3 regions of the Actinomadura rugatobispora genome follow, and region 2 is predicted to be linked to each of the others. Evidence: riboswitches for the same ligand, from Rfam matches in the RefSeq annotation. Region 2 holds a riboswitch; each other region holds the start of a gene.
The links. A riboswitch is a leader RNA that binds a small molecule or an ion and turns the genes downstream of it on or off. The one in region 2 is predicted to bind cyclic di-AMP.
Positions count from the first base shown of each region.

Region 1: it holds a riboswitch for cyclic di-AMP, as region 2 does, so the genes downstream of both, ACZ466_RS29160 (CHAP domain-containing protein) here and ACZ466_RS23515 (coiled-coil domain-containing protein) in region 2, are expected to answer to the same signal.
Region 3: it holds a riboswitch for cyclic di-AMP, as region 2 does, so the genes downstream of both, ACZ466_RS36060 (CHAP domain-containing protein) here and ACZ466_RS23515 (coiled-coil domain-containing protein) in region 2, are expected to answer to the same signal.

Region 1 covers NZ_AP029191.1:6,510,118-6,515,856, reverse strand. The annotation lists gene ACZ466_RS29170 (LysE family translocator) at 1-345, opposite strand, end outside; gene ACZ466_RS29165 (glycosyltransferase) at 367-1,350, opposite strand; gene ACZ466_RS29160 (CHAP domain-containing protein) at 1,814-2,506, opposite strand; cyclic di-AMP (ydaO/yuaA leader) riboswitch at 2,677-2,814, opposite strand; gene ACZ466_RS29155 (hypothetical protein) at 3,122-3,376, shown strand; gene ACZ466_RS29150 (TetR/AcrR family transcriptional regulator) at 3,438-4,031, opposite strand; gene ACZ466_RS29145 (NAD-dependent epimerase/dehydratase family protein) at 4,154-5,209, opposite strand; gene ACZ466_RS29140 (response regulator transcription factor) at 5,516-5,739, shown strand, end outside.
Region 2 covers NZ_AP029191.1:5,301,596-5,307,334, reverse strand. The annotation lists gene ACZ466_RS23525 (serine/threonine protein kinase) at 1-1,038, shown strand, start outside; gene ACZ466_RS23520 (S8 family peptidase) at 1,186-2,355, shown strand; cyclic di-AMP (ydaO/yuaA leader) riboswitch at 2,494-2,670, shown strand; gene ACZ466_RS23515 (coiled-coil domain-containing protein) at 2,674-3,618, shown strand; gene ACZ466_RS23510 (hypothetical protein) at 4,536-4,757, opposite strand; gene ACZ466_RS23505 (DUF2199 domain-containing protein) at 4,837-5,346, shown strand; gene ACZ466_RS23500 (OsmC family protein) at 5,373-5,739, opposite strand, start outside.
Region 3 covers NZ_AP029191.1:8,030,890-8,036,628, reverse strand. The annotation lists gene ACZ466_RS36070 (NYN domain-containing protein) at 1-13, shown strand, start outside; gene ACZ466_RS36065 (C40 family peptidase) at 297-1,352, shown strand; cyclic di-AMP (ydaO/yuaA leader) riboswitch at 1,947-2,088, shown strand; gene ACZ466_RS36060 (CHAP domain-containing protein) at 2,098-2,871, shown strand; gene ACZ466_RS36055 (MDR/zinc-dependent alcohol dehydrogenase-like family protein) at 2,910-4,181, shown strand; gene ACZ466_RS36050 (M48 family metallopeptidase) at 4,178-5,533, shown strand; gene ACZ466_RS36045 (L,D-transpeptidase) at 5,530-5,739, opposite strand, start outside.

The DNA of each region.
Region 1 (5,739 bases), 1.2 Mb from region 2:
GATCAGAACGCCGTCGAGGTAGACCCGGCGCAGCGGCTTGGGCGAGGTCTCGGGCCCGTCCACCCGGTCGCCGCCGCGCAGCGTCCGCACCGCCAGGTACACCAGGTACGCGGCGCCCGCGTAGCGCAGCACGCCGAAGGCGGTCGCGGACGCGGCCACGATCGCCGACAGGCCCGCCGCCGCGGCCGCCACGTGCACCAGCGTGCCGGTCTCCACGCCCAGCGCGGAGGCGATGCCGGCCCGCCGGCCGTCCGCCACGCTGCGCGCGGCGATGTAGAGGTGGTTCGGACCGGGGATCACGATCAGCGTCGTGGCGGCCAGCAGGAACAGGATCGGATGGGTCATGGTCCGTACGCTAGGGCCGGTTCAGTCACCGGGCACAGGTCCAATCGGCTTCGGCGATCGGGGTCCAACCCCGCCCCGGCGCAGGGCCCGGGCCACAGACGCGGCCGGGACGCGCGGCGCCGCCGGCGCCGTGGTCCGGGCGGAGGACGGCTCCCGGTGGAGCACGTCGAACATCCGCTCCCAGCGGTCCAGCGCCGCGCCCGCCTCGAACCGGCGGGCCGCGCGCGGCGCGGCGCCGCCCAGCCGCTCCCGCAGTTCCGGGTCCATGATCAGCCGGTCCAGCGCGGCGGCGAACCCGGCGGTGTCGCCGGGACGGGCCAGCAGCCCGTCCGCCCCGTCGGTGACCAGGTCGCGGACGCCGGGAGCGCCGTCGAACGCGACCGCCGGCAGCCCGGCCGCCATCGCCTCCAGCAGCGCCGTCGGGAAGCCCTCCCGGCGGGACGGCAGCGCGAAGATCGACGCCCGGGCCAGCGCGTCCGGCACGTCCCGCGCCACCCCGGCGAACTCCACCGCGCCCGCCGCGCCGAGCCGCTCCGCCTGCTCCCGCAGCGCGCCCTCGCGCGGGCCCGCCCCGTACAGCCGCAGCCGCCAGCGCGGATGCCGGGCCGCCATGGACGCCCAGGCCTCGATCGCCAGGTCCGCGCCCTTCTCGTGCGACAGCCGGCCCAGGCAGGCGATCACCGGCTCGCGCGGCACGGCCGCGCGGCCGGGCACGGCGAGCAGCGTGTGGGGCGTGTGGCCGGCGTTCTCGGCGGGCAGCGCCAGCACCCGCAGCCCGGCGCGGCCGCCCAGCCCGGCCAGGCGCACCCATTCCATCGCCCACACCTGCGCCACGATCACCACGGCGCCGGGGCGGGCGCCATCCAGCAGAGCCGCCAGCCGGACGGCCCCGTCCCTCCTGGTCGCGGCGCGCCTGCGGTCGAGCAGCCGCGCCCGCAGGTCGAGACGGTTGCGCAGCGTGCGTGGACGCCGTTCCAGGGCGGGCAGCGGCCAGGACTCGTGCAAAGTTTCGACGGCGTACGGCCGCGCCCGAGCCGCCTCGCGCGCTTCGTGCGGGGCGGCCTCCGCCGATCGGGTGACGCCGACCAGGGTGACGCGGTGGCCGCGTCCGGACAGCAGCCCGGCCAGGCCGTGCGCCCAGCGCTGGACGCCGCCCGGCCCGTCGACGTCGTCGCAGACGATGACGATGTCGCGGCGGGCACCGCGCCCGCCGTCCCGCGCCCATTCCGGTGCTCGCATGTCAGCCACGCCGCGCTCCCTCCCCGTCCCCCCGCATCGCGGTGCGCGCGCCGCCGGACGGCGTCGAGCCCGGTCTGGTCCAGGTTCTCCTCCTTCGTGCACGGGGCGTGGAAGACCATCGGTCGGTCGGGGGGCGCGCAGTCGAACATCACCTGTGCCCCGTCCGGAAACGCCGGAGGGCGCCCCGCCACGGATGGCGGGGCGCCCTGGGCGCACGAGCGGGTCGGGGTCAGCCCCGGTACTGGGGGTAGCCGTACCCGGCGACCTGCGCCTCGTCGCGGGTCTTCTTCATGACCTTGTTGCTGGTGTTGCCCTCGATGGTGTCGATCGTGCCGTCGCCGTTGTCCTTGACGACCATGCCGACGTGCTGGATGCCCTCGACGCCGCCGCCGTTCCAGTTGAAGAACACCACGGCGCCGGGCTTGGCCTTGTGGCCCCAGTGGCCGGTCTTCTCGAACCACTTGGCGTGCGCGACGGTGTAGGCGTCGGCGCCCATGCCCTTCGTGCCGGTCTGCGCACCCAGCCAGGACACGAACATGTTGCACCACTGGGCGCCGTTGTAGCTGGACACCGAGCCGCCGTCGCGCGCGGCGGTCGCCTTGGCCGCGTTGCTCCTGACGTACCAGTCGTGGAACTTGGTCTGGCCGCCCCTGCCCTCGGAGATGCCGACCTGCTTCTCGGCCAGCTTCAGGACCTGCTGGGCGGAGGCGGACTGGGTGGTCTTGGCCGCCCTGGCGGACTGGGCCTTCTCGCCCGAGCCGGGCTCGTTCCGGGCGGCCTCGGCGTTCTGGGCGGTGGAGCCGGTCTTCTCGGCCAGCCCCTCCGCGCGGACGGTGCCGTGGCCGTTCTTGCCGGCCGCGGCGGCGCCCGCGACGGCGCCGGTGCTGCCGGTGGACGAGTCGGAGGAGGCCACGGCGCCCACGGCCGAGCCGAGGGTCAGCGCGCCGAGGGCGACGCCGCCGACGACGCCGGCGGCCGCACGGCCGCGCAGCGCGATGGTCTGGGAGGTCAGCTCGCTCGCACGGTCACGGAGAGTGGCGAGCAGGGCCGTATAAGCGGGGTTCGTACGGAACGACAAAGCAGGGGTCTCCTGATTCCTTCCAAGGCCGCCTACCGGGTTAGCTGTCGGATTCGGGCGTGGAAGTCGCCCTACGGCGCACAGACGTGCGCCGATTCACCCCAGAGAGTTGGGTCCCCGGCTCCGGACGCCGTCGTCGGCGTGGAATGGACTCGGCGGAGCGGCGGCCTTCAGGGCCGCCGGCACTGCGATCAGATGGACACGGGTTCGCGCGGGTTCGTTGGTCCGCACACGCGACCGTTGAGGCGGTTCCGACCCCTACGGGGCGGGTTCGCCGGCTCCGACGACGCATGGGTCGCATCACCAGAACTGGACAGAAGGTATCAAACTTCCAGCTCAGCGCAAATCTGGGGCAAAGCACTCAGGACCGGAACAAAGTCCGCCCCTGGGACGCATCAGGTCCCGACATCGGGGAAGGATCCGGACTTCAAAGTCGAGTCATGGGGCGGGAGGACGACGATGGGGCCGGATCTGGGCCTGCTGCTGATCACTCTGCTGGGCCTGGCGGGCGCGGGTCTGGTGGGCCTGGCGCTCGTGGCGGTGGGGGCTCTGATGCTGGCGCGGGCCCTGGCCGAACGGGTGCCCGTACGCGCCGAGGGGACGCCCTGGCCGGTCCGGCGGACGACGCCCGCGGCCACCAGGGACAGCGCACGGCGAACCCCGGGAGAGGCTCCGCGGAACGCCCCGCGAGAGGCCGCGCGGGCCGGACGGTGAGATACGTCACACCCTGTGCGGGACGGCCCAGGGCCGACTCAAGGTCGACTCACGGGCCGGCTCAGGGGCCGGCGGCGCCGCTGCCCGCCATGGCCCCGGCCAGCACCAGCCGGCCGGAGGTCCGCACCATCGCCGCGACCTCGTCCACCGGCCGCCGCAGCGAGGCCAGGCTGACCAGGCCGGCCAGCAGCACGTGGCCCAGCACGATCTCGACCTCCTCCCGCTCCGGGACCGGGCCGCCGATCGCCGCCGCCAGCCGGTCCCGGACGAACAGGAAGAGCACCGTGCGGGCGTCGTCCACGCTGGAGTCGTCCGCCGTCACCGCCTGGACGATCGCCGAGGTCAGGGTGAGCTCCTCGGCCGCCACCCGCACGATCCGCTCCAGCATCGCGGTGAGCCGCTCCACCGGGGTGCCCCCGACCGCCAGCGCGTCGATGTCGTCGGTGATCCGGTGCGCCCAGGTGGCGGCGACCTCGGTCAGCAGGTGGTCCTTGGTGGCGAAGTAGCGGTAGACCGTGGCCCGGGCCACACCGGCCCGGTCGGCCACGTCGTGCATGGTCACGGCGGCGTAGCCGCCCTCTAACGCCAGCAGGCGCGCGGCCTCGATCAGCCGCTCCCGCCGCGCCTGCTGCTCCTTGCTCAGGGTCCGCGTCACGGTGATCCGCACATCGCCGCTCAACGCGCCTCCTCGGGGGTACCGAACGTGTGACCGATCCCATACTCTCGCACGTCCGTTCCCACCGCGCGGGCGGCGGCCCCCGAAGATCAGGTCATGGCTCAGGCCACGTCCGTGCGGCTCCGGAGCGCGGCCCATTCCAGGGAATGGCGGATGGCGTCCTCGATGGAGTACTCGGGCTTCCAGCCGAGCAATTCCAGCGCCTTGGCGGGATTGACGAACGCGCCGACCACGTCGCCGGGGCGGGCGGGCGCCTCCTCCGCCTGGAAACCGTCCCCGACGACGCCGCGGAAGGCGTCCACGAGTTCCCGCACGGTGGTTCCGCCGCCGGTGCCGAGATTGATGACCTGGTAACCGGTTCTGCGGCCGCCACCGCCGCCCGCGCCGTTCTTTCCGTTCTTTCCGTCGGAACCGTTCTGGTCATGCGGGACGATGGCGTCGAACCGCGCCGCCGCCTCGCAGAAGGCGCGGGCGATGTCCCACACGTGGATGTAGTCGCGAACCGCCGTGCCGTCGCGGGTGTCCCAGTCCACCCCGGTGATCCGGAACGGCACGCCCAGCTCGTACGACTCGATCATCTTGCCCAGCGCGTGCGTGGGCTTGCTGCTCTGCAGGCCGGTGCGCATCCGCGGGTCGGCGCCGATCGGGTTGAGGTAGCGCAGCGACACCACCCGCAGCCCGTAGGCGGCGCACAGGTCCTCCAGCAGCAGCTCGGCCATCATCTTCGAGCGCGTGTAGGGGTTCTGCGGCTCCAGCGCGGAGTCCTCGGTCACCGACAGGTCCGGCCCGGGGCGGTACATCCCCGCCGTCGAGGCGAAGATCATCCGGTCGCATCCGTTGCGGATCAGATGGCCGGCGAGACTGAGCGTCCCGGTCAGGTTGACCTGGTAATAGCGATGCGGATCCGACATCGAGTCGGGCACCACGATGAGCGCCGCGCAATGGACCGCGACGGCGATGTCGGGATGGGCGGCGAAGATCTCGTCCACCACGGTCCCGTCGGCGATGTCGCCCTGATAGAAGATCTTTCCCTCGGTGAACTCGGACCGTCCGGTGACGAGGCTGTCGAGCACGACCGGAACGATTCCGCGCTCGGCGAACGCCGACGCGATCGTGCTTCCGATGAAGCCCGCGCCCCCGGTGATCAGGACCTTCATGAAACTCCCCCTGCCCGCATTCCGCGCCCCCTTTGATCGATGAGCACAGCTTCGGCAGGCGGTGGCGGCCGGTCAACGCCGCGCCCCGCGGCTGACCGGCTCCGGACGGCCGTGAACTCCGCGCCCGCCGCGGGCGTCCGCGCCCGGCTCTTCCCCCGTCCCACCGTGCCCCCGCCGCCCGCGGGATCCGACCGGCCGATTACGCGCGGTTCGCTCGGGCGGGCCGGCCTGTCCAGAACCGGAATCCATGCCGAAGTACAGCGTTTGCAGGATCCGCCCGGCCCGCCGAACGGCGATCGTTCGGGGATGCGACCGCCCATCCGCGTCCTCATCGTGGACGATCACACCCTGTTCGCCGAGGCGCTGGCCGCCCGGCTGGGCCGGGAGCCCGACCTGGTGATCCTGCCGATCGCCGCCGACGTGCGGCGCGCCCTGGCGCTGGCCGCGACCGAGCGCCCCCAGGTGGTGGTGCTGGACATGACCCTCGGCGCCGAGAGCGGCCTGGACGTCCTGGACCGCGTCCGGGAGCG
Region 2 (5,739 bases):
GAACGGCTGCTGGACGAGTCCGGCCCGCTGGCCGAGCGGATGCCGGAGGGCCTGGTCGCCGAGGGACGGGCGCTGGCACGCGGCACCACACCCCCGCAACCGCAACCGCAGACCGCCCCCGCCGCCCCCGCCGCCCCACCGGCCGCGCCGCCCCCGCCTCAGCCGCCGGAGCGGCCGTCGAGCACCGCGCCGGCGTCGTTCGGGCAGGGAGCGCAAACGGGCGGGGACGGGTCGTCCAGCGGGGACCCGTGGCCGCCGGAGGAGCCCGCCGAACTCACCCGCGTGGACTTCCCGCTGCCGTTGCAGAGCGCCGCCGTCCCGCCCGCGAACGCGCCGGTGCACGAGGACGCCGCCACGCAGGCCATCCCGTCCGTCCACCCGCGGCCGCAGCCGCCCGCCCAGGCGGATCCGGCCGACCGGACCGAGCCGACGCCGCACCTCATCCCCGGCATGGGCGCCTCCCGCGACGAGGACGAGCGGAACTCCACGGCGGTCCTGTCGCTGCCGCCCGAGGAGCCGCGCCGCGGCGTCCCCGGCGCCCTGGACCGGCTGACCCGGCTGCGCCCCGGCAACCACCTGCTCGGCGTGGCGCTCTCGCTGACGATCGGGGTGCTGGTCGGCGTCGCGATCATCGCGCTGGTGCTGCTGCCGCAGTGGCGGGACGACGCCGGCGGCTCGCCCGGACCCGGGGCCGCGCCGCCCGACGACCGTCCGGTGAGCGCCGTCCCCGACGGGTTCTCCGGAACGTGGAAGGGCACAGCGGTCAATCCCTCCCGGGGCGCCTCGTTCCCGATCGAGGTGACGTTCACGGCGGGCGAGAAGACCGCCAAGGCCGTGTACCCGCGGAGCCACTGCACCGGGACGCTCACCCTCACCGAGGGGACGAACCGGCAGCTCACCATGGCGCTGGCCATTCCGAAGCCGTGCACGAACGGCACCGTGCAGGTCAGCCGGCAGCCGGACGGCACCCTCCAGTACGCCTGGAGCACGCCCGGCCAGCCGCAGCTCGGATACCAGGGAAAGCTCACCCGCGGCTGACCCGTGCCACCTCCGGCCGGAATGCCGATTTAAGCGTGATTTAAGGGCTCTTTTCGCAGGAGATCCATTAAGGTACCTCCGGGCCGATCGATCATCTCGGCCACCCGCGGGCACCGCGTACGGTCCCGCCGGAGAGAAGGAGAACTCTTGCGGACTGTCCACCGAAGGGTCCTCGTCGTCGGCGCGGCCGCCTCGTGCGTCACCGCCGCCGGCGTCCTGCCCGCCTCCGCAGCCCCCGGGGCGGGTGAGCCGGTCACCGTCACCGCGGCGCGGGGCACCCCGCTGCCGGGCCGGTACATCGTCACGCTGAAGTCCGGGGCGTCCACCGCCTCGGCGGCCCAGCGGGTCCGCGCCACCTCCGTCAAGCGCTTCGACGGGGTGCTGAACGGCTTCGCCGCCAAGCTGAGCACCGCGCAGCTGGACAAGCTGCGCCGCGACCCGGCGGTGGCCGCGATCGAGCACGACCAGGTCGTCAAGCTCGTCGCCACGCAGAGCAACCCCACCTGGGGCCTGGACCGCATCGACGAGCGCCCCCTGCCGCTGTCGAAGTCCTACACCTACACCTCGACCGGCACCGGCGTGAACGCCTACGTGATCGACACCGGGCTGGCGCACAGCCACCCCGAGTTCGGCGGCCGGGCCAAGACGGTCTGGGTCGCGCCGGAGTTCAACGGCGACGGCTGGGACCACAACGGGCACGGGACGCACGTGGCCGGCACCATCGGCGCCAAGACCTGGGGCGTGGCCAAGAACGTCAACGTGCGCGGCCTGCGGGTGCTGGACGCCGACGGCTTCGGCTCGGTGTCGACCATCGTCCAGGCCGTCCAGTGGGTGCAGCAGAACGCCGCCAAGCCCGCCGTGGCCAACCTGTCGATCGGCGGCCCCAAGTCGGCGGCGCTCAACACGGCCGTGCAGCAGCTGTCGCAGTCGGGCGTCTTCGTCTCGGTGGCGGCGGGCAACGAGAACCAGAACGCCTGCAACACCTCGCCGTCCAGCGCGGGCTGGGTGATGTCGGTCGGCGCGACCACGATCTACGACAACCGGGCCACCTGGTCGAACCACGGCTCGTGCGTCGACATCTTCGCGCCCGGCTACGGGATCACCTCGGCCTGGCCCGGCGGCGGCAAGTCGACGATCTCCGGCACGTCGATGGCTGCACCGCACGTGAGCGGGGTCGCGGCGCTCTACCTGGCCGGCAACCGCGGGGCCACGTTCCCGCAGGTGCAGAAATGGCTGAACGACAACTCAACAAAGGGAAAGATCGGACGGCTGCCGTCCGGGACCGCCAACCGGCTCCTCTACAAAGCGGGTCTGTGAGCCCGGTCACGTAGGATGGCCCGGCCATCGAGCCATCCCAGGTGCCGCTGGGGTTTAATCTTGGCGAGGATCTTACAGTTCGTTGGCATCCGGCCGCCGAGCCGCCCGTTTCGGGCGGGGCGGCGGCCGGCCACGCCGAGTCCCGCGGCGCTACCCCGCCCGGGAGCCGGGGACCCACAGCCATCAGGTCCGGGGGCGCGCCCCCGGACCAGACCGGCCGGGGTGAATTCACCACCCGTGACCGCGGGCGGTGATAGGGCTGACTCCCGGCCCGAATCCGTCAGCTAACCCGGTAGGCGATCGAGGAGAGGAGAGGACGTGGAGGAGACCCCCAACTCCACCCGCCGCTGGCCCGCCCGGCTACGGCGTCCCGCCTTGGCACTCGCGGCGCTCGCCGGTGCCCTGCCGCTCGCCGCGGGCACCGCGCCCCCCGCTCAGGCCGAGCCCGGCGACGCGGGCCGCATCCGCAAGCTGAACGCCCAGATCGAGAAGCTCGACAAGGCGTACGGCGGCGACCTGGCGAAGCTGAAGGACACCCGGTACAGCGTCAAGGTGGCCCTGGACAAGACCAAGGTGCTCAGCAAGGACCTCCAGACCGCCCGCGGCCTGGTCGCCCAGCTCGCCGCCAACCAGTACATGACGGGCGGCGCCGATCCCTCGGTCAACGTCCTCTCCAGCGACGACCCCTCCAACGCGCTCAGCAACCTCAGCCTGGTCAGCCACGTGGCGCAGAACCAGTCCGCCCAGGTGCAGCAGATCCAGAAGCTGGTGAACGAGCAGGAGAAGTCCAAGCGCGAGGCCGAGCAGAAGATCAAGGAGCTCGAGAAGGAGATCCGCGACCTGGTCAAGGAGAAGGCCAGGATCAAGGCGCTGGTCAAGAAGTACAAGCCGGAGTCGCCCAGCGTCGGCATGGGCGGGGTCACCCCCCGCATGCTCAAGGCCAAGAACAGCATCGACATCGAGTTCGGACCGTTCCCCACCATCGGCTGCTTCCGCGGCGGCGTCGACGCCCAGGACCACGCCACCGGCCAGGCCTGCGACTTCATGGTCAGCACGGGCGGCTCGATGCCCTCGGCCAACGGCCGCGCCCAGGGCGACCAGACCGCCGCGTACGCCATCGCCAACGCCAGCAGGCTCGGCATCAAGTACGTGATCTGGCGCCAGCGCATCTACGACATGCGCAGCCCCGGCTGGCGCAGCATGGAGAACCGCGGCGGCACCACCGCCAACCACTTCGACCACGTCCACATCTCGGTCTTCTAGACCGGGGGCGCAGGTCATGCGCTCGCCTTGCGCATCAGGTGCGTGTACGTCCGGATGTCGACGCCGCGTTCGAGTAGGACGCCGGCGAAGCGCGTGGTACCCGTTCTCGCGCATCGACGGCACACCGGCCCGCTCAAGGACCGGTTTCCAGGCCTCAGTACGGCTGATCGGCGTGCGCTGACGAGTCGTGAAGACCAGCCGCGCCGTGACGGGCTTATCGTCCGGGACCCGCCAAGGCAGGGTCAAAGGAATCGGCCATCATTTCGCCGTCTCGCTTGGGCGCTCGCGCCGCTTTCTAGGAGGCTGTGCCATCACCCGGCACCCATGGTGCAGTGCGAGTCGATGGTGTCAGGTGTTGAAAGCCATGACGTAGACGGTCAGGGTGCTGGGGTCGGATGTGTCGATGACCACTTGGCGCACGGGTGCCTCTTGTTCAGGGTCGATGGGGTCGTGGATGCCTTCAAAGTGTGAAAGCTGATCCAGATGCCAGCCCAGGTTGTCGCCGGAGCCGGGTTGGATCGCCGACAGGCCGGGCTTGGGCCTGGGAAGGCCGCTGCCGTGCAGGAAACGCTGTCGGATAGACGCGGAAGTCTAGAACTTCGGCACATAGCCCAGGTTCATTCGCCTCCGGCGGGGGCCTCTGACTCTGGGAAGCCCATTCCGCGCCCGTGACGGTCGTTGCGGGATGGCCGCTTATCTATCAGGTAGACGCTAACCATCGCGCGGCCGCCGGCCGGCCCTCCGGCGAACGGCGGTCACGTGGTGCGCGCCGCCGGAGCTCGAAGCGACGAGGCAGATGGCCCAGTCCGCACCCCGGGTCCCACCCTTTACCGTGCGGACGACCCCGCCGCCGCGAACAAGATAGCGAGTACCGCGCCTCCGGCGGGCCTCCGGCTCTGGGACCGCACCCCGCGCGGCTAGGAGGCCCCGGCGGGGTCGGCGGGGTGGAAGTAGACGGTCGCGCTCACCCACGGCCCGTCCTCGGTGATCTCCTCGTGCAGGATGAGGTCCTGCACCTTGACCGGGCCCAGTTCCTCGATGGAGTCGGCGACCCTCCGCAGCAGCGCGGGCACGTCACCCTGGTCCCGCCCCTTCGGATTCGCCTGGGAGAAGTGCCGGATCGTCCATGAGGGCGTCATCCGGCGATGATGCCAGGTTCCGCGATCAGTCGGTCGTGAGCGCGGGCCGGCGGCGGCCCGACCGAATAGGCTCCCCTGCATGTCCAGCCATGTCGGATTCGTGCGTTCCTGCTGCGGCGAGAAGCACGACGAGTTGCCCCAGCACTACTCCTCCGAGGCGCCGGCGTACTGGTCCGAGGAAATCGCCGCGCACCCCGACAGCGAACTCACCTCCGACCAGTGCGTGATCAATGGAGAGCACCTGTTCGTGAAGGGCCTGATCGAGATCCCCATCATCGGCGGGGACGTCTTCTCCTGGGCCGCCTGGGTGTCGCTCAGCCCGCAGAACTTCGCCCGCATGAGCGAACTGTGGGAGAGCCCGGGCCGTGAGAACGAGCCGCCCTACTTCGGATGGCTGGCCACAGAACTGTTCCTCTACGACCAGAGCACGCTGAACCTGAAGACCCACGTCCACACGCGACCGGTGGGCCGGCGTCCCTCCATCGAGCTCGAGCCCACCGACCATCCGCTGGCCGTCGAGCAGCGGACCGGCATAAGCACGGAGCGCCTGCAGTGGTTCGCCGAACAGCTGATGCACCCCGAGGCGTGAGGTTCGGTGGCACGTGATCGGGGGCGTCAGGCGGTCGCTGTCTCGACGGTGGGTTCGTGGCGGACCTTGAAGTTGACCGAGTTGGCGATGAAGCACATCCGGTGGGCGCGTTCGTGCAGTTCGGGCGTGAGCGCGGCCTGGTCCGCGGTGGCCACGGTGACCTTCGGCCGCAGGACGACCTCCTCGAAGTGGCCGCCGTCGCGGGTCTCGACCATGGTGCCGTGCGGGCGGTCGGTGTACCCGGTGACGATCACCCCGGCGCCGACGCACAGGTGCAGGAACCACAGCATGTGGCACTGCGACAGCGAGGCCACCAGGAGTTCCTCGGGGTTCCAGCGCTCGGGGTCGCCGCGGAGCGCGGGGTCGGAGGACGCCGGAATGACCGGTTTGCCG
Region 3 (5,739 bases), 2.7 Mb from region 2:
GGGCCGCACCTAGGTCATCCAGGTGCCCTGACCTGCTGTTTCGGCGTCCTCGCGGCTCTCACGCGTTCTGTTCCCGTCCCGGGGTGCCGGGAGGCGGCGCCGCTGCGCCCGGTGGCGCCGCCGGTGCGGGCGGTGACGGGCGGACCGGTGTCGACAGCGCCTCGTGATCTTTATCTCACCGAGTGTGCGTAAAGTCCGAATTACTGCGTCAAAGACCAACGATTCGGTTGTGGCAGGTGTGGCCCCTCGCTAATGTCGTCCGCTGACATCGTGGACCGAGAGGGGCACAACGGATCGTGGCCAGTGATCTCACCGGGGCGGGCCCCCTGCCGCAGCGCGGCCGCCCGGGCGCACACACAGGACGCGGCGGCTCCCGCAGGCTCACGGCGACCGTCTGTCTCGCCGTGACGGCCTCGCTCACCGTTCCCGTCACCGTGCTTCCCGCGACCGCGGCGCACGCCGACCCGCGCCCCAGCGCGGCGGAGGCCCGCAAGAAGCTCACCAAGCTCAACGAGCAGGTGGAGCAGCTGGTCGAGAAGTACAACCAGGTGCAGGAGAAGCTCAAGGTCGCCAAGAAGAAGTGGCAGGCGACGCAGAAGGCGGGCAAGGAGGAGCTGACCACCTTCAACGAGCTCCAGGGAAAGATCGCCCAGATGGCGGCCGCCGCGTACAAGGCGGGCAACACCGGTGACGTGGCCGGCTTCGTCGGCGCCGACAACCCGCAGGCCGTGCTCGACCAGGCCGCGGTCTTCGAGCACCTGTCCCGCAACCGCAGCTCCGAGCTGGCCCAGTTCCTGGGGTCGGCGCAGCGGCTGCGGCGCGAGCAGGCGCAGGCCAAGGCCGCCTACGACGAGGTGGCCAAGCAGGCCAAGGACCTGAAGGCGCAGAAGGCCGAGGTCGAGAAGGGCGTCCAGAAGCAGAAGAAGCTGCTGGCCCAGCTCGGCGAGACGACCTCCTCGGGCGGGGGGACGGGCGGCAGCTACACCGGCCCGGCCAGCGGCTCGGCGCGGGTCGCGCTCAACTTCGCCTACGCCCAGCTCGGCAAGCCGTACTCCTACGGCGCGGCGGGCCCGAGCTCCTACGACTGCTCCGGGCTCACGATGAAGTCGTGGGGCGCGGCGGGCGTCGGCATCACCCGGACGACCAACTCGCAGTACGCGGCCACCAAGCGGGTCGCCAAGAGCGCGCTGCAGCCGGGCGACCTGGTGTTCTTCAACAACCTCGGCCACGTCGGCCTGTTCGTGGGCGGCGGCAAGATGATCCACGCCCCGCGGACCGGCAAGAACGTCGAGGTCGTGAGCATCACCTCGGGCTACTACCTGTCGAACTACTTCGGGGCCGGGCGTCCCTGACGCGCCGGCCCGCCGCACCCCCGGTGCGGCAGGGCCTCCGTAGCGGTCGGCGCACGCGCCGTCACAAGATCCATAGCAGGGCTTCGCCGCCGGACCGGGTTATTCCTGGTCCGGCGGCTTTTTGTCCCCTATTTGCCTTCTCGTCGACCTTTGCTATGTTGTGTCCCATTCCGGCGCCCCCCAGGCGTCGCCCGGCCCCGCGCGGCATGTCCGCCCCGGGCCCTGCGGCACCCCCCAGGTGTCGTCCCCGCTCCGGCGCCCTCCAGGTGCCGACCCCCGACTCGGCCCCGTCCAGGTGCCGCGTCCTTTCCCAACGGCCGGCCCGGCCGCACCGTGAGCGCATGTTCGGCGCGCATGGGCGCTGAGAGCGCGTCACGGCGGTCCCCCCATCGGGCCCTGGCCGCGGGCGAGACCCGATCACGGGTCGCCCCCCATAAGCACGGCGTGGCCGCCCGACCCCTGCCCTCGTGACGCCCGACCCCCTTGTTCACGAGGAGCTCTGGGCGGCCACGCCCTCCCAACCCTTCGACCCGCCCGGGTGCGCGTGCGCACCGGGTGACCTGACCGATCCCGAAAACAGGGTGCCCGTACGACGGGCGCCCACCGCCGAGTCCGCGAGAAGCGGAGCCGGGGACCCACGTCCCATCCGGGGTGAATCGGCCTCTCACCAGGCCGTAGGGCAGCTTCCACGCCCGAACCCGTCAGCTAACCCGGCAGGCGGCATGGAAGCTGAGGAGTTCCCGCAGTGGCAGGAAAGCATCGCACGCCCCAACCCCCGAGCATCACCCTCCGTATCACCGGTCGTCTCGTCGCCGGAGCCGTCGTGGTCGGCCTCGCCGCCGCCACCGCCCAGGCGTCGCTCAACGACACGGGCGGCCCGTCCCCCCAGCGGTCCGCCGCCATGATGGCCGCGGGCGCGGAGAGCAGGACCGAGCCCGAGACCCGGAAGGGCGCCGAGAAGGCGTCCGAGTCGTCGTCCTCGTCGTCGTCCTCCAGCTCCGCCAAGGCCAAGGCCGCCAAGCGCGAGAGGCCCACGGCGCAGGACGCCATCAGGCTGGCCCGCGAGCAGGTCGGCATCTCCGAGGACGGCGGCGGCGAGACCAAGTTCCAGGACTGGTACAAGTCGACCGACCGCGCCAAGGAGACCGTGGCGCGCGACGGAGGCTCCCTCGAGGGCTACAGCGACGCCGCGTGGTGCAGCATGTTCATCTCCTGGATCGGCGACCGGATCGGCCTCAGCGACCAGCTCGGCATGGACGCCTGGACGGTCGCGCACGCCGAGTGGTTCAAGGACCACGACCGCTGGGGCACCGAGCCCCGGCCGGGCGCCATCGTCTTCTTCAACTGGGGCGGCAGCAAGGACGTCAACGACATCGTGCACGTCGGGATGGTCATCAAGGACAACGGCGACGGCACGGTGAAGACCGTGGAGGGCAACACCAGCAACGCGGTCATGGTCCGCGAGCGGTCCACCGGCTCCATCGTCGGCTACGGCTACCCCGAGTACGCCAAGTCCTAGGGATAGGCCCGCGCGCCCGCGCACATAGGATCTCGCGCATGGAAGCCCAGCGCGCACGCGGAGTCCCGCGGCGGAAGGCCCTGGTGGCCATCGCCGCGGGCTCCGCCGTCTGCGCCCTGGGCGGCGGCGCGGCCCTCACCGCCGCCACCTCCGAAGAGACCGGCGGGCGCCCGGCCGGTACGGACGGCCCCGATGTCGGGCAGCCCGACCCGAACGCGGTCGCCGCCGTCCTGGCCAACCGTGCCCGCGCCGTACGCGACCGCGACCGCACCGCGTTCATGGCCACGGTCGCGGCCGCGCCCGCGCCGTACCGGCAGGCCCAGGCCGCGATGTTCGACAACCTGCTCAAGCTGCCTCTGGAAGGGTGGCGGGAGCGGTTCGAGCGGGTGGTCTCCACCACCGGGGGCGCCGCGCTCGTCCAGACCACGGTGGGCTACCGGCTGCGCGGCCACGACGACGACCCGCTGCGGCGCACCCGGCACCTGGCGTTCGCGCCCCGCTCCGGCACCTGGACGATCACCGGCGACGGCACGTCCCGCGGCCGCACCGACGACCCCGAGATCTGGGACGGCGGGCCGCTCACCGTGGTGCGCGGCCGCACCGCGCTGGTGGCCGGCGACGCGCCCGGCCTGGCCGGGATCGCCCGCCGCCTGGACGCCGCCGTGCCCACCGTCGCGCGGCTGACCGGCGCGGCGGCCGTCCGCGGCTGGCGGGACCGGGTGGTCGCGCTGGTGCCGGGCGACGACCGGCGCGCCGGGGCGCTGGCGGGAGGCGACCGCGACCTGGCGGAGATCGCCGCGCTTGCCACCGTCGCGCCCACGTCCGGCGGACCGGGGGCGGACCGGATCGTCATCGCCCCCGGCGTCTTCGGCCGCCTCAACGACCTGGGGCGCGACGTCGTCCTGACGCACGAGCTGACGCATGTCGCCACCGGCGGCGCCCGCGACGGCCGCACCCCGCTCTGGCTCATCGAGGGCTTCGCCGACCACGTCGGCTACCACGGCCGGGACGTCGCCGTGCGGTCGGCCGCGCGCGAGCTGGCGCGCGAGGTCGCCGCCGGGCGGCTGCCCGCCGCCCTTCCGGGCCGGGCCGCCTTCGACGGCGCCTCGGGCCGGCTCTCGCAGTCCTACCAGGAGGCCTGGCTGGCCTGCCGGATGATCGCCGAGCGGTACGGTGAGGCGAGACTGGTCCGGCTCTACCGGACGGCGGGACGGCGTTCCGAGACCGCGGCGCTGCGCGAGGTGCTGGGCGTCAGCCCGGCCCGTTTCACCGCCGGCTGGCGTGACTACCTGCGGAGGGAACTGCGATGAGCGCCGAGCCCGGGCAGGCGGCCGACCGGCGTTCGCGGCGGGCGGCCGCGGTCGCGGCGGTGGTGCTGTTCGCCGCCGTCGGCGCGGTCCTGGCGTTCACCACGCCGTGGAACCCGATGCCCGGCCACGTGCCGGGCGGCGCCGCGCCGGTGGACCCGGCCCGCGACTTCAGCGCCGCCGAGATCGCCCGGTCGCGCGCGTTCGACGCCGCGCTCGCGCCGCGCGCCTACACCAGCCTGGTCACGGGACTGGCCCTGGTGCTCGTGCTGGGCCTGACCCCGCTCGGCTCCCGGTTCATCGCGTGGACGACCGCGCGGGTGCGCCGCTGGCCGCTGCGGGTGGCGGTGGCGGCCGTGGTGCTCACCACGCTGCTGCGCCTGGCCGCGCTGCCGTTCTCCGTCTGGGGCGAGGCCATCCTGCGCCGGTACGGACTGTCCACGCAGTCCTGGCCGTCCTGGCTCGTCGACCAGGCCAAGTCGCTCGGCGTCACCTGGGTCGTGTGGACGCTCGCGCTGGTCCTGCTCTACTGGGCGCTGCGCCGGTTCCCGCGCTACTGGTGGACGGGCGCGGCGGCCGGGGGCTTCGTCCTGGTGGTGGCGCTGTCGTTCCTCTACCCGGTCGTGTTCGAGCCGGTCTTCAACAAGTTCCACTCGCTGCCGCAGAGCCGGCTGCGCACCGACCTGCTCGCGATGGCCGAACGCGACGGCGTCCCGGTCAAGGACGTCCTGGTCGCCGACGCGTCCCGCCGCACGACCGCGCTGAACGCCTACGTGTCCGGCTTCGGCTCGACCCGCCGCATCGTCGTGTACGACACGCTGCTGAAGTCCACCCCGGCCCCGCGCGTCGAGGCGATCGTGGCGCACGAGCTCGGTCACGCCAAGCACGCCGACGTGCTCTACGGGACGCTGATCGGCGCGCTGGGCGTCTCCGCGGCCGTCTGCCTGCTCCACCTGCTGCTCGGCTCACCGCGCCTGCTGCGCCGCGCGGGCGTCGTCCCGGGGCCCGGCGGCGGCGCCGGCCCGCCGGGGGGCGCGACCGGCGACCCCCGGTCGGTGGCCCTGCTGATCGCGCTGGTGACGGTGGGGATGCAGCTCGGCGGGCCCGTCCAGAACCTCATCAGCCGACAGATCGAGGCGCGCGCCGACGCGCACTCCCTCGACCTCACGCGCGATCCCGCCACGTTCGCGTCGATGCAGCACGAGCTGTCCGTCCGCAACATCTCCGACCTGCGGCCCGACATGCTCGAACGCGTCCTCTACATGACGCACCCGTCGGCGCCCGAACGCATCGCCCTGGCCCGCGACTGGGCCCGCCTGCACGGCGTCCCGGAACCTCCCCCGCAGCGGCGCTAGGGGCGCTGCTCCTCGGCCACGGCCCCCGGCGAGGCGTGCTGGGCGGGAAGGCCGACGCCGCCCTGCGGGCCGATCCGCATCGACTGCTTGAGCGCGCTGCCCTGCACCCAGTTCTTCCAGTTCATCTGCCAGTAGCCCCAGCCGTTGTCCGGCTCCAGCTCGCGGCTGCTGCCCGTCACCTCGAACGGGTCGCCGCGCTGGGAGAA